Regions from separate parts of the Kitasatospora sp. McL0602 genome, predicted to be linked through region 2. Evidence: riboswitches for the same ligand, from Rfam matches in the RefSeq annotation. Region 2 holds a riboswitch; the other holds the start of a gene.
The links. A riboswitch is a leader RNA that binds a small molecule or an ion and turns the genes downstream of it on or off. The one in region 2 is predicted to bind cyclic di-AMP.
Positions count from the first base shown of each region.

Region 1 (7,513 bases), 3.9 Mb from region 2:
CGACGTACCGCTCGGGGCGGGCGGCGCTGTCGGCGGCGAAGAGCCGTCGGGCGCGGTCCCAGCTGCGCAGGTAGCGGGCGGGCGGCAGGTGCCGGGGCGCGGGGTAGAGCTGCGGGGTGGCGGCCATCGCCACGGCCATCGCATCCCGGCCGTGCCGGGCGAGCGCGGTGAGGGCGGGCAGCGGCGCCGCGTACGCCGGGTCGGTTGCGACCACCTCGACGCCGAGGGCGCGAGCCTCGGCGGCCAGACCGGAGGCGCCGCCCGGACAGTCCAGGACTGGGCCCGGGACGGCGCACAGTGCGCTGCGGCTCAGGGCGAAGAGCTGGCAGTACTCGTCCAGCGGGCGAGAGGTGACCAACGTGCCGGGCGTGTTCACGGACGCTCCCTGACCGGTGGCGGTGCGGTAGGGACATCGGAACACGGCTGGTCGGAGGCCGCATCCGGGCTCCCGGGAGGCTGCCCCGGGCAGAGTGCCCGGAGAAACGATTTCGCGTACGGGCGGATGTCGCGTACTGTCAGGTTTACCGACGCGGGGTGGAGCAGCTCGGTAGCTCGCTGGGCTCATAACCCAGAGGTCGCAGGTTCAAATCCTGTCCCCGCTACTCAGTAGCACAGAAGGCCCGGCAGACATCGTCTGCCGGGCCTTCTGCTTTCCCCCGGCTCTTCTCCGGGTCAGCGGGCGCCGAGCAGGCCCCGGACGGCCAGCCGGTTGACGTTGGTCAGGCCCCGGACCAGCAGCGGGGTGAGGAAGACCAGCACCAGGCCGACGGCCGACGTCGCGGCTATCTGGAGCGGCGAGGACAGGAAGTACTGGTGGCGGACGCCGTCGACCGTGAAGTCGTAGAGCTGGTACCCGGGCCAGGGGGTGTACCGGGCGAAGACCCACTGGTAGAGCGGGTAGAGCGCGACCACCCAGCCCGTCACGAGGAAGACCACCGCGACGACGAAGGACAGGATCGCCCAGGGGAACATCACCACCTGGTAGAGCACCGCCCGCCACCCCGCGACGTCCGCCAGCCGGGCCGTGACGCCGCCCCAGAAGCCGGGGCGGCTCGGGCGGACGGGCGCCGGGGCGACTGTCTCGCTGTCGAGCAGGGTGCGGGCCCGCTGCCGCTCCAGCGCGCCGAGGCCCCGGGCCCAGCTGAGCAGCAGGGCGAGCAGGGGGAGGCCGAGGGCGGTGACGACCAGGCCGACCCCGACCGAGAAGAGCGTCACGGTGAGGACGAAGCCGAAGACGGCGATCGGCAGCCCGGTGACGGTGAAGCCGATCTCGCGGTACGTGGCTGCGGCGAACGGCGCCCGCCAGAAGGAGGGGGCATCGTGCCGCCGGTACGGCTGCGGCGCGGTGGCGGTGTGGTGCAGCGTGCTGGTGCTGGTGCTCATCGTGGGCCCCTCGGTCTCGTCCGTTCTCACACCTCAAAGGTGCCGTGTCGAGAGCTCCGGCGGTATGCAGCCCACTACCGAGTTCATGGTGGAGTTATCCCTACCCCCGTCCGGTGGACGGCTCCACCCACTCGCCTTCCAGCAGTGAGTACTGGAGCGCGTCGTACCACCGGCCGCGCAGGTGGAGCTCGTCCCGGATGCGGCCCTCCAGCTGGAAGCCGGCCCGGGTGAGGACACGGGAGGAGGCGGTGTTCTCGGGGTCGACGCGGGCCACCAGGCGGTGCAGGCCGAGCGTGCCGAAGGCGAAGTCGCAGAGCAGCGCGGTGAGCTCGCCCGCGTAGCCGTTGCCCCAGGTGTCGCGGCGCAGCGCGTACCCGACGGAGGCGGCGCGGTCGCCCTCGACGCCGAGGGCGGCGGTGCCGATCGGGACGGCGTACTCGGGCTCGCCGTCGGCAAGCAGGGTGACGGCGAGGCGGTGGACGGTGCGCGGCAGGTGTTCGGCCTCCTCGACGTAGAGGGCGATCTGGTCGGCACAGGTCTCGCGGTCGCGGGCTTCGAAGGGGAGGTACCGGGCGGTCTCCGGGTCACCGAAGACGGCGTGCAGGGCGTCGATGTCCTCGGGGGTGTGGTGGAACTCGCGGATCGCCAGGCGGGGCCCGGTCAGCCGGACGGCCCGGTGGCGGTCACGGGCCGGTTCGCGTTCGGGCTTCATGGCTCCCGACGATACAGCGGCCGCACCCCCGCACCGGCTACCGTACCGAGGGTGAACGTCGAAGACCTGCAGCTCACCCCCCAGACCCGCGCCGCCGACCTGCTCTCCTGGGCCGCCGAGGAGGGCCGCGACCGGACGTACGGGCCGCTGCCCGAGGAGGTGCTGCGGACGGTGCTGACCCTGCTGGAGCTGGGTGACGGCCGGATGCACGACGGCTTCCCCGAGCTGAGCTCCCCGGTGGTCGAGCAACTCCTGTACGAGCGGCTGTACATGTACGTGCAGCCGGAGTCCGACCCGGCGGCGTACGGCGCTGCGGTGCGGCTCCTGATCGACCATCAGCGGGCGACGAAGCGGCTGAACGCCAAGCGGTGGGAGCGGCTGCAGGCCGAGGCCGAGTGGCAGGGCGAGCTGCTCTGCGGGCTGCTGCGGCAGCCGCACCTGGTGACCTGGCCCCGGCTGTACGCGCTGGTGCTGCGGGCGGACGGGGTCGAGACGGCCGACCAGGACGCGGTGCGGGCCTGGCTGGACGCCTTCCGGGAGCTGGGCGAGGAGGGGCGGCTGGCGGCCTTCGAGGCGCTGGAGCAAGCGGGCGAGCTGGACCGGGTGGACGGGGACGGCGGCTGGGGGCCGGTACGGCTGCTGTCGATCGGGATGGCCACCGACGGCGCCCGGATGCTGCTGGAGAACCGCCTGATCCAGCGGAGTTACCGCAACCTGGCCGGGCTGAACGCGCTCGGCCTGCCGATGCCGTCCGAGCTGTCCGGCGACTTCGAGGGCTTCGAGGAGGCGGTGATCGCGGAGGCGCTCCGGCTGTTCGGCGAGTGGACCGTCCCCGGGCTGCCCGCGCTGCTGCTCGACTACCCCGAACTGGCACCGGTGCCGGGCCCGGCGGAGGTCGAGGCGTACCTGGCGGCGCAGCAGGCGTAGGCAGCGCCGGCCGGGGGAGACCGCAGAGCCCGGCTTTGCGAAATCTTGACCACCCGCCCCCTGTCGGGCCGACCCCCGGCTGATAGAAGTGATCATCCGGGTTTCCTTACCGGCCGGGGGATTTCAGTGACAGCAGCGGCGCCGCTTCGCGCGCCCGCTGCCGGTTCGCATGCCCCGGCATGCCCGGACTCGTCACTTTCTCTGCACAGGAGTTGTCCATGGTCCGGGCTGCTGCCCCCCTCACCATGCCCCGCCGGCTCGGCCGCCTCTCGCTGGCCGGCGCCGCCGCGCTGACGCTGGCCACCGGCGCGCTGGCCACCGGCGTGACGCCCGCCCTCGCCGCCGCCCCGCACGTTGCCCCGCACGCCGGCGACGCACCCGTGCCGCCGCCCGCGCAGACCGGCAAGTTCGTGCCGACCACGCCGACCCGCATCCTCGACACCCGGCAGGCGATCGGCGTGCCCGGCCGGGTGCCGGTCGCCAACCGGGGCGCCATCAAGGTGAACACCGGCCTCACCGCCGCGAACGTCCGCGCGGTCGTCATGAACGTCACGGTCACCGACACCACCGGTGGCGGCTTCCTGACGGTGTATCCGGACGGCGCCACCCGCCCGACCACCTCGAACCTCAACTTCACCGCCGGGCAGACCGTGCCGAACCTGGTGACCGTGCCGGTGACCAACGGCTACGTCGACTTCTACAACTTCGGCGGCAACACCGACGTGGTCGCCGACCTGGCCGGCTACTACACCGACAGCCCGGCGGTGCCCGGCTCCTCGTACATGCCGCTGACCCCCGGCCGGGTGCTCGACACCCGCAACCCGGGCGGGCGGCCGGTCGGTACGCGCGGGACGCTGAACCTGAAGCTGGCCGGCACCGCGGGCATACCGCCGAGGGGCGCCACCGCCGTCGTGCTCAACGTCACCGCGACCCGCCCGACGGCCGGGGGCTTCCTCACCGTCTACCCGCACGGGACCTCGCTGCCGACCACCTCGAACCTCAACTTCACCGCCGGGCAGACCGTCCCGAACCTGGTGACCGTGCCGCTCGGCGCCGACGGCAGCGTCGACATCTACAACTTCGCCGGGAGCACCGACGTCGTCGCCGACGTCTTCGGCTACTACACCAGCGCCCCGTACGGCGCGGGCTTCACCCCGACCGGCCCGACCCGGATGATCGACACCCGCGAGAAGGGCAACTCGCCGATCGGCCAGGACTCCACGCTGCAGCTGCCGGTCGCCCGGGGTGGTCTCGGCACCACCAAGGTCTCGGCCGTCGTCCTGAACGTCACGGCGGTCAACGCCACGGCGGGCGGCTACCTCACCGTCTTCCCGGGCAACGGCACCAACCGCCCGACCACCTCGAACCTCAACTTCGGCCCCAGGCAGGTCGTGCCGAACCAGGTCGTCGTCCCGGTCGACGACTCGGGCCTGATCAACATCTACAACCGCTTCGGCTCCACCGACGTCGTGGTCGACATCTTCGGCTACTTCACCGACCCGGTCGGCACCCCCGGCGCCCTGCAGAACGGTACGGACAGCAGCCTGCTGTTCCCCTGCGGCCCGACCGCCCCCGGCCGTTGGGAGACCGTCGTGGACGGCCAGGCCGTCTCCGTGGGCGCCCTCGACCCGGGCCCGCTGCCCTACTCCTCCGACCTCCGCGTGCACGCGGTGGTGACGGACCCGTCCGGCCTGACGACCGACTACGCCACCGAGAACGGCCACGGGATGGCCATCCCGCTGCCCAAGCCGGTGCTCAGCGGCGCGTACAGCTTCTACGCGTACGCCACGGACGGCAAGGTGTCGACCCCCGCGAGCAAGCCCTGCTACTTCCAGGCGGACGGCGACTCGCGGGTCGGCGCGGTGAACATCACCTCCGACGCCGTCCCGGGCCAGATCTACCCGGGCACGATGCTGAACTTCACCTTCAGCGCGGTCTCGACCGGCAGCAGCAACGGCCGGCAGATCGCCGACTTCTGCTACGTCGACGGCCAGCCGGGCAGCGGGTGCACCCACATCGCCGCCGACAAGGACGGCAAGGCGCACCTCCAGCTCCCCGTCGGGCGCTGGGGCAGCCACACCCTCTTTGTGCAGGCGTCCACCGTGTCCGGCTGGGTCGGTCAGTACGCCGAGTACGACTTCTACGCCCGCTCCAACTAGCCGGGGTGCGACCGGGAGGGCTCGGCCCTCCCGGTCGTCCGGCTACGGCTGGAGGCCGTGCGCCTGGAGCCAGGGCAGCGGGTCGATCGGGGCGGCGCCGTCCGGGCGGACCTCCAGGTGGAGGTGCGGGCCGGTGACATTTCCGGTCGCGCCGACCTTGCCGAGCACGGTGCCGGCGGTGACGGCGCCGGAGGCGGTGGTGATGGCGGAGAGGTGGCAGTACCAGATCTCGGTGCCGTCGGGCAGGGCCTGGATCACCCGGTAGCCGTACGCGCCGGACCAGCCCGCCGAGCTGACGGTGCCCGCGCCGACGGCGGTCACGGGCGTGCCGGTGGGGGCCGCGAAGTCGAGGCCGGTGTGCAGGTGCGACCAGTACGAGCCGGACTGGCCGTAGTGCGCGGTCAGCGTGTAGTTGGCGGCCGGCAGGGTGAAGGCGGTGAGGGCCGCGCCTGCGGACTCCGCCTCGGCCTCGGCCTGCTGGGCGGCCCGCTTGGCCTCGGCCTCCTGCGCGGCGGCCAGCCGGGCGGTCTCCTCGGCGGAGGTGCGCTGGCCGTCGGCCTGCTGCTGGATGCGTGCGGCGAGGGCCAGCCCCGGGTCGGCGGAGAGCTCGATGGTGCTCTCGGCCGCCGCTGCGCTGGCGGGAGGCGGCACGGGCACGGCTGCGGCGGCCGGCACGGCGGCGGCGAAGCCGGTCGCGCCGAGCGAGGCGGCCATCGCGGTGACGCCGATCAGCGGCCCGCCGGTGCGGGTCTGCCGGGGCATCCGGTGCCGGGCCTGGAGGTCGGCGGGTTCGTCGAGCAGCTTGGTGGCCGCTCCGGGGTTCGCGGGGGAGTGCGTCGACGCCAAGGGAGGCGCGCTCCTTTCCTTCCTTCGCGCCTACCGGGTTAGCTGACGGGTTCGGAGCAGGAAGGTCTCCTACGGCCGGGCGGGCCCGGCTGATTCACCCCAGTGGAACGTGGTTCCCCGGCTCCCGGACCCACCGGCGAAGGCGGGTCCACGGATTAGGCGACGGCGCACGGTGCCGTTTCGGGTACGGCGTTGCCGACCGCGCTGCGTTATCAAACGTTAATCCCACGAGTCCCTGATTCCAAGCCACTCCGACAGGTGGACCAGACCTCCGGAGGTGATTCGGGTGGTTCGCGACCTTTTCACCCACCCGGCCACCGCACTGCGCACACCCCGGCTGAGTAGCCGTACTCATGTGGCGGGCACGGAAGTTGGAGAGCCTTCAGACATGAACGCACCGACGCAACCCCGCACCACGGCCGCGTACTACATCCAGGCCGTGCTCTCCTTCGCCCTCGCCTCGACCGCCCTCGCCGTCGGGATCGCCTACCTTCCCGTCAGCGCGTGGATGCGCGGCTTCCTGGCCGTCGGCCTGCTCTACGAGATCACCTCGGCGTTCACGCTCGCCAAGGTGGTCCGCGACCGCCAGGAAGCCGGCGCGATCACCACCCGGGTCGACCAGGCGCGGCTGGAGAAGCTGCTGGCCGAGCACGACCCGTTCAAGGTCGAGGGACTCTAGGCCCCTTGCTCCCCGGCCTTCGCCGCCAGCTCGGCCTTCGCGGCGAAGGTGACACCCCCGGCGGACCAGTTCTTGGCCGGGATCTCCTCGATCGCGACCCAGATGTTCTCCGGCTTCACCCCGGTGACCCGGGCGTAGGTGGCGGTGAGCTCGCGGCTGATCTCCGCGTTCTGCTCATCGGTGCGGCCGGACAGCTGCTTGACGTTGATGAACGGCATGACTGCTCCTCGGTACGACGGTCGATCCCCTGTGCGACGGGTTCCTTGATCCTTCGCGACCGTACCGCACGGCTTCGCGGCACCCCCTTGACGGCTAAGGCTATTAGCCTTAGCTTTATGGCTATAGGGAACACCGCAACGGCCCCGAGGAGACCGCAATGAACGCCACCGCCACCACCCCCGACCACACCACCACCCGTCACCTCGACCTCCCCGGTGGCCGGATCGCCTTCGACGACACCGTCTCCGGCACCGGCACCCCCATCGTGCTGCTGCCCGGCATGCTCGACTCCCGCGCCGCCTACCGGCACCTGCGCCCGCTGCTGGCCGGGGCGGGGCACCGGGTGATCACCATGGACGTCCGGGGCTTCGGCGAGTCCTCGATCGCCTGGGACGACTACTCCCCCGCCGCGATCGCCGACGACGTGCTCGCTCTGCTCGACCACCTCGGCATCGAGCGGGCCACCCTGGTCGGCAGCTCGTACACCGCCGCCACGGTCGTGAAGGCCGCCGGGCTCGCCCCCGAGCGGGTCGCGGGGATCGCCCTGCTGGACGGCTTCATCGAGAACCTCCCGCAGAACGCCCTCCA
Region 1 is NZ_CP197246.1:3,192,451-3,199,963, forward strand. Features, by position in the region: gene ACR68M_RS14390 (class I SAM-dependent methyltransferase) at 1-376, opposite strand, end outside; tRNA gene ACR68M_RS14395 (tRNA-Met) at 529-602, shown strand; gene ACR68M_RS14400 (sensor domain-containing protein) at 673-1,383, opposite strand; gene ACR68M_RS14405 (GNAT family N-acetyltransferase) at 1,484-2,095, opposite strand; gene ACR68M_RS14410 (hypothetical protein) at 2,147-3,022, shown strand; gene ACR68M_RS14415 (hypothetical protein) at 3,241-5,181, shown strand; gene ACR68M_RS14420 (M23 family metallopeptidase) at 5,224-6,027, opposite strand; cyclic di-AMP (ydaO/yuaA leader) riboswitch at 6,041-6,199, opposite strand; gene ACR68M_RS14425 (YiaA/YiaB family inner membrane protein) at 6,416-6,706, shown strand; gene ACR68M_RS14430 (tautomerase family protein) at 6,703-6,924, opposite strand; gene ACR68M_RS14435 (alpha/beta fold hydrolase) at 7,083-7,513, shown strand, end outside.
Region 1: another riboswitch for cyclic di-AMP. It lies ahead of ACR68M_RS14420 (M23 family metallopeptidase); the one in region 2 lies ahead of ACR68M_RS31975 (LysM peptidoglycan-binding domain-containing protein).

Region 2 (7,513 bases):
ACACCGTGCAGCTGGCCGCCGACATGGACCGCGCCGAGGAGTTGGCCCGTGCGGTGCCGGCCGTCGGCGAGTACCAGGAGTTCCTGAAGCGGGAGAACCTGCGGGCCTGCGTCGAGAGCCGCTCGAAGGAGTTCTACGCCTTCGGCGAGAACGAGCGGGCGCACCGGCTGGTCGCCGAGGCGCTAGCGATCGACCCGTACGAGCCCAAGACCCACATCGAGGTCGCGGAGGGCCTGATGAAGGAGGGCAAGCCCGAGGAGGCCGCCCGCAGTTACCTGCGCACGGCCCGGCTGGGCCCGGTCTCGACGGCCTTCGGCTACGCGGCGGCGGGCGACTGCTTCGCGCGGGCCGGGCAGCCGCTGCTCGCGGAGGACTGCTTCTTCCAGGCGCTGCGGATCGACCCGCACGCGATCTCGGCGGCCCGGGGCTGGGCCTCCGTCGGCGCGGCCGGCGGCATGGGCGAGCTGGCCGGGCAGTACCTGGACGACCTCGAGGCGTGGGGGGCGGCCCGCCGCGCCGCCCGCGCGTCATGAGCGCCGAGTGGCGGCTGACGCCGCAACGGGCCTCGGACGTCGACGCGGTGGTGGTGCCGGTCTGGGCCGGTGAGCTGCCCGCCGAGCTCTCCCCCGCCTTCCTCGCGGGCAGCGGCTTCTCCGGCGCGGCAGGGCAGACCCTGCACCTGCCGGGCGATCCGGTCACCGTGCTGCTGGGCTGCGGCCCGCGCGCCGCGTACGGGCCCGACACCGCCCGCACGGCGGCGGCCCGCCTCGCCCGGGGCGTCGGGGGCTACCGGCGGCTCGCCGTGCAGGCCCCGGACGCCGACCTGCGGCCGCTGGTCGAGGGCTACCTGCTCGGTGGGTACCGCTTCAGCGGGTACTTCACCGCCGCGCCCCGGGTCGACCAGCGGATCGACCTGGTGGCCGAGGACACGCCGGAGGCCCGCGCCGCGCTCGCCACCGGTCTGCGGGTCGGCGGGGCGGTGCTGCTGGCCCGTGACCTGGTCAACGAGCCGGGCGAGGCGCTCACCCCGCCGGAGTTCGCCGAGCGGGCGTTGAAGATCTCCTCCGACTCCGGCCTGGAGTGCGAGGTCTGGGACGCCAAGCGGATCTCGCACGAGCGGCTCGGCGGGCTGCTCGGGGTGAGCCGGGGCTCCCTGGTGCCGCCCCGGCTGGTCCGGCTGCGCTACCGGCCGGCCGAGCCGGCCGCCCGGCGGATCGCCCTGGTCGGCAAGGGCGTCACCTACGACGCGGGCGGTCTCGCGCTCAAGCCGAACGCCGAACTCGCCACCATGAAGGCAGACATGGCCGGGGCCGCCACCGTGCTCGCCACGATGTCCACCCTCGGCGCACTGAACTGCCCGATCGCGGTGGACGGTTGGCTCCCGCTGACCGAGAACATGCCGAACGCCGACCCGATCCGGGTAGGTGACGTGCTGCGGATGCGCAGCGGCGCCACCGTCGAGGTCCGCCACCCGGACGCCGAGGGCCGCCTCATCCTGGCCGACGCGCTGGCGCTGGCCGGGGAGACCGGACCGGACGCGATCATCGATCTCGCCACCCTGACGGACGCGGCGGCCGTCGCACTCGGCCGCCGGATCACCGCCGTGATGGGCACCGACGAGGCCCTCTCGGAGGCCGTCCGGGCGGCCGGGCGGCGGGCCGGTGAGCAGTTCTGGCCGCTGCCGCTGCCCGAGGAGTACCGCACTCAGCTCACCTCCCGGGTCGCCGACCTCGTCAACTACACCATCGGCGTCCGGCACGGCACCGCGCTGCTCGCGGGGCTCTTCCTCCGCGAGTTCGTACCACCGGGCATCCCGTGGGCGCACCTGGACATCCAGGGCACGGCGCTCTCCGACACCGACGACGGCGAGTGGGTGCCGGGCGGCACGGGCGTCGGTGTGCGGACGCTGGTGGAGCTGCTGGTCTCCGGAGGTCACTGACCCGGCCCGGTTGCCGACGTACGATCAGGAAGTATGAGCGGGAAGCGGCGGTACTGGCGGACGGCAGGGGCCCTACTGGCGGTCGGGCTGCTGGGGTGCGGCTGCAAGGCCATCCCCCGGTCGTCCGAGGCCACCACCCCGGCGGCCGCCCCTTCGCCGAGCGCCTCACCCAGCAGTTCACCCAGCAGTTCGCCCTCCCCGGGCAGCGTGGGGAGCAGCTCGTACGACCCCGCCCACTACGCGCCGCAGGTGCGCGAGCAGGCCGGGCGGGCCGGGGTGAGCCCCCGGCTGCTGATGGCGATCCTCTACAACGAGGCGTACAAGCCGCACGACCCCGAGCTGGAGCGGGCCTGGCAGCGACTCAAGCCGGACTCCGCGTTCGGGATCGCCAACATGCACCGGGCCGCCTTCGACGAGACCAAGCCGGGGCACTTCGCGGACCGTCGGTGGGAGGAGCTGCCGGACGACCCGGGGCTCGCCGTCCAGGCCGCCGCCTGGTACCTGAACGGGCTGGCCGACCAGCTGCCGGGCAAGTTGTCGGGCTCGTACACGAAGGACGAACTTCTCGCGCTCGGCTACAACACGGGCCCGGGGAACATGCTGGCCTTCGCCCGTGGCGCCCGGCCGGGGTCGCAGGCGCAGGCGTACCTGGATCATCTGCATGCCAACCTGCCGAAGGCCGACCAGGCGCTGGCCGCGCACGGCTGAGCCGAGGGGCCGACGAGGCTCGTGATGATTGTGTGATGTTCGGGTTGCCGGGTTGTTATCGAGCTGATCCTCCCTCTAGTCTCCGAGCAGCCCGCCAGCGCGGGCCCCGGACGCGGCACGCCGAACCCTGCCCACCGCTCCCCCGGGACGACACAGCTGACCCCTGGGCAGGGACGGGGGAACCAGGTACCTCGCCGTGGCCCCCACGGCTCGGGGTGAAGCCGCACCAGCGGCCGGGCCACCTCTCGGTCCGAACCCGACAGCTCACCTCGCAGGCGTGCGGAGAGGGACAACTGATGGTCTTCTCGGGCCCCGGACGACACCGCCGCCCCACCCAGGCCGACCGCGCGGTCGCCGCCGCCACCGTCACGGGCGTCGGCCTGGCGCTCCCGCTGCTCACCGCAGCCGCAGCACACGCCGCCCCCGTCACCGCCTGGGACACCGTCGCCCAGTGCACCAGCGGCGGCAACTGGACGCAGAACACCGGCGACGGCACTTACGGCGGCCTGGGCATCACGCTGCGCGACTGGGTCTGGTACGGCGGCGACCTGTACGCCGCGCAGCCCAGCCACGCCAGCAAGGACCAGCAGATCACCGTCGCCGAACGGATGCTCGCCGACCGCGGCCCCGACCGCTGGGCCAGCTGCAACAGCGCCCTCCAGCCCCCCAGCGCGCCCGCCACCACGCCCGGCACGCCCGGCACCCCCACCCCGGCGGCCTCGACGGCCACCGACCCGGCCACGACCGCCCCCGCGCCGCTCACCCCGCCGGCCGCCACCCCCACCACCGCGCCCGTCACGTCACCCGTCACCCCGACGGCGCCCCAGTCGGCACCCCCGGTCGCCGGCCTGCCGAGCACCACGCCGAGCAGCACGCCGAGCACCGCACCCGCCACCCCCGCAGTGCCCCAGCCGACGGCCCCGGTCACCACGCCCACCGCGATGCCCACCACGGCGCCCACCACGGCGCCCACCACCGCACCGTCGCAGCCCGCACCCGACGGGACGGCCACCGGCCAGGCACCGACCCAGCAGGTGCCCGCCCAGCAGGCACCGAGCCCGCAGGCCCCCGGCAGCTACACGGTCGCCCCCGGCGACACCCTGTCGGGGATCTCCGACGCGTACCACCTCGGCGGCTGGCAGCACGTCTACGACCACAACCTCGGTGTGGTCGGCACCAACCCCGACCTGATCCACCCCGGCGAGGTGCTCCACCTGTCCTGAGCCGGACCTGAGCCGGAGCGGCCAACTACCTCTGCCGGGACGGGCGCTAGAGTCAGCCCTGTGACGGACATCCGTGAATTCGACCGCCGGGCACTGAAGATCACCGAGTCGATCGTGAACCAGGTCGAGGTCGGGCAGCTCGGCCGGCCGAGCCCCTGTGCGGGCTGGGACCTCGGCCGGCTGCTGGCCCACATGGTGGGGCAGAACCGCGGCTTCGCGGCTTCGGCCCTCGGGGAGACCAGCGACCTCGGGGTGTGGGCCGACCGGCCGGTGGGGGACGACCCCGCCGCCGAGTTCGCCGCGTCGGCGGCGGCCGTGACGGCCGCCTTCGGCGCGGACGGCCTGCTGGACCGAGGGCTGTGGCTGCCGGAGATCCGCAGCGACCGGCTCTTCCCCGCCGGCCTGGCCGTCGGCTTCCACTTCATCGACTACGTGGTCCACGGGTGGGACGTGGCCGCCACCATCGGCGTCCCGGCCGAGTTCGACGCCGACCTGCTCGACGCCGCGCTGCCGATCGCCGAGCAGGTCCCCGACGGCGCGAACCGCCTGCGCGAGGGCGCGTCGTTCCGCCCGGGGCTCGCCGCGACGGGTGGAGGCGGCACCCTCGACCGGATCCTCCGCGTCCTGGGCCGCTCGCCGCACTGGCCGAACTGACGGCGGGCCGCCGACCTGCTCGGCTGCCGACCTGCTCGGCTGCCGACCTGCTCAGTCGAGCAGCTGCTCCGCCCAGATCACCTTTCCCGCCGCCGTGTACCGCGTGCCCCAGCGCTCCGAGCACTGGGCGACCAGGAACAGCCCGCGCCCGCCCTCGTCCATGGCGGCGGCGTAGCGCAGGTGCGGTGAGGTGCCGCTGGTGTCCGACACCTCGCAGATCAGGTGGCGGTCACGCAGCAGCCGGACTCGGATCGGCTCGCTGCCGTAGCGGATCGCGTTGGTCACCAGCTCGCTCAGGATCAGCTCGGTGGTGAACGCCAACTCCTCGATGCCCCAGCGCTCGAGCTGTGCGCTGACGGCCGCCCGGACGGTCCCGACGGCCGCCGCCTCGGCCGGGACCTCCCACTCGACCACGTTCCCGCCCGGCAGCGCCCGCGTCCGGGCGACGAGCAGTGCGACGTCGTCGCCCGATCCCTCCGGGAGCAGCGCGCCGAGCACCGCCTCGCAGGTCTCCTCGGGCCCCGGCCCGGCCTGCCGGAGGGCGTCGGCGAGGAGTCCGAGGCCCTCCTCGATGTCCCGGCCGCGATCCTCGATCAGGCCGTCCGTGTAGAGCACCAGCCGGGCGCCCTCGGGGAGGGTCAACTCGCCCGAGGTGAAGGGGAGTCCGCCGACGCCGAGCGGCGGCCCGACCGGGAGGTCGGGGAAGCCGACGGTGCCGTCGGGGTGGACGACGGCGGGGGGCGGGTGCCCGGCTCGGGCGATGGTGCAGCGCAGCGAGACGGGGTCGTAGACGGCGTACAGGCAGCTGGCGCCGGTGATGCCGGCGCCTCGGCCGTCGTCGCCCTGTTCCTGGTCCATGCGCATGACCAGGTCGTCGAGGTGGCCGAGGAGCTCGTCGGGCGGCAGGTCGAGGGTCGAGAAGTTGTGGACGGCGGTGCGCAGTCGGCCCATGGTGGCGGCGGCGTGCAGGCCGTGGCCGACGACGTCGCCGACGACCAGGGCGACGCGGGCGCCGGGCAGCGGGATGACGTCGAACCAGTCGCCGCCGACCCCGGCCTGGGCGGGCAGGTAGCGGTAGGCGGCCTCGACGGCGTTCTGCGGGGGCAGGGCGCCGGGGAGCAGGCTGTGCTGGAGAGCGACGGCGGTGCTGTGTTCGCGCGTCCAGCGGCGGGCGTTGTCGATGCAGACGGCGGCCCGCGCGGTCAGCTCCTCGGCGAGGGTGACGTCGTCATGGTCGAAGGGATCGGGCCGCCGGGAGCGCCAGAACTTGGCGATGCCCAGCTGCACGCCCCGGGCCAGCAGCGGGACGCGGACGACGGAGTGGATGCCGTGCTCGAGCACCTGCTCGGCGCGTTCCGGGTCCTGGGCCCGCCAGACGGCGGAGGAGCCGAGGTCGGTGTCGAGGACGGCCTGCCCGGTGCCGAGGCTCCAGGCCTGCGGGGTGGCGGCCCGGACGGTGATGCGCTCGCCGACGGGGTAGAGCGGTGGGTCCGGGTCGATGCCGCCCCGGGCGACCCGCCGCATCGGGGTCTCGTGGCCGGGCGGGGGTTCCTCGCCGCGCAGGACGGGCTCGGCGAGGTCGACGGTGACGAAGTCGGCGAAGCCTGGGACGGCGACCTCGGTGAGCTCCTCGGCCGTCCTGGTGATGTCGAGGGTGGTGCCGATGGCGACGCTGGCGCCGTAGAGCAGAGTGAGCCGCCGGCGGGCGGCGACGGCCTTCCCGGTGAGGGCGTGCAGTTCAGTGGAGTCACGCAGGGTGGCGACCAGGCCGGGCGGGCCGCCGTGCCGGTCGGTGTGCCGGGTGCTGACGACGAGCAGCCGGTCGCCGGCGGGGAGCACCTCGTCGCTGAGGACCCGGCCGGCGGCGAGCAGCTCGGCGGCCTGCGGGTCGATGCCGAGGTCGGTGACGGCGCGCCCTTCGGAGTCCGGCGGCAGGCCGAGCAGGCGGCGGGCCTCGTCGTTGGCGAGCAGCAGACGGTTCTCGGGGCCGAGGATCAGGACGCCTTCGCGGACGGCGTGCAGCACGGCGTCGTGGTGCTCGTACATCCGCGTCATCTCGGCCGGGCCGAGGCCGTGGGTCTGGCGCAGCAGGCGGCGGCTGGCGAGCGCGGTGCCGACGGTGGCGAGGGCGAGGGCAACGGCGGCGGCGCCGAGCAGCAGCGGCAGTTGGCGTTCGACGACGCCGCTGACCTTGCTGATGGTGATGCCCGCCGAGACCATCCCGACGACGGTGCCGGTGGGGTCGCGGACGGGCACGATGGCCTGCACCAGCGGGCCGATGGTGCCGTTCACCTGCTCGGTGACGACCTGGCCCTGAAGGGCGGGCTGGTAGTTTCCGACGAATTTCTTGCCGATCCGGTCGGGCAGCGGATGGGTGTAGCGGATGCCGTCGGTGTTCAGCACGACGACGAAGTCCACCCCGGAGGCCTTGCGGGCGGCCTCGGCGGCGGGCTGGAGCACGGCGGTCGGGTCGGGCGAGTGCAGGGCCGCGACGATGCCGGGCGAGTCGGCGAAGGTCTGGGCGACGGCGACCGAGCGGTTGCGGGCCTCCTGGGTGCTGTCCCGGCGGGACTGCAGGACGAGGGCGAGCACGGCCGAGACCACGAGCAGCACCACGACGAGCACTTGCAGGGCAAACACCTGGCCCGCGACGCTGCGGGCTGTCGAGGAGCGGACCGTCTTACGGGCCATGTGGCCATCGTCTCCCGGCGGGCCCCCGGGTGGCCAGTGGTGTACCAACCGCGCAAAGCATTGACAAAATCAAACAGAAACAAATAATTCTCAACATGGCACCCCACATGCTCGATTCCCGACCCACCGGGCCGCGCGGGCCGCTACGGCGCCTCGGCACGGTCGCGGCGACCGCGCTCCTGCTCGCGGTCACGGCGGCCCCGTTCAGCAGCACCGCCGTCCAGGCGGCGACCCCCACCCCGCAGCTGAACAACGGCCAGGCGCTCACCCCGCCGATGGGCTGGAACTCCTGGAACAG
Region 2 is NZ_CP197246.1:7,067,918-7,075,430, reverse strand. Features, by position in the region: gene ACR68M_RS31990 (hypothetical protein) at 1-533, shown strand, start outside; gene ACR68M_RS31985 (leucyl aminopeptidase) at 530-1,939, shown strand; gene ACR68M_RS31980 (transglycosylase SLT domain-containing protein) at 1,973-2,647, shown strand; cyclic di-AMP (ydaO/yuaA leader) riboswitch at 2,793-2,939, shown strand; gene ACR68M_RS31975 (LysM peptidoglycan-binding domain-containing protein) at 2,944-3,870, shown strand; gene ACR68M_RS31970 (TIGR03086 family metal-binding protein) at 3,931-4,524, shown strand; gene ACR68M_RS31965 (SpoIIE family protein phosphatase) at 4,576-7,215, opposite strand; gene ACR68M_RS31960 (alpha-galactosidase) at 7,323-7,513, shown strand, end outside.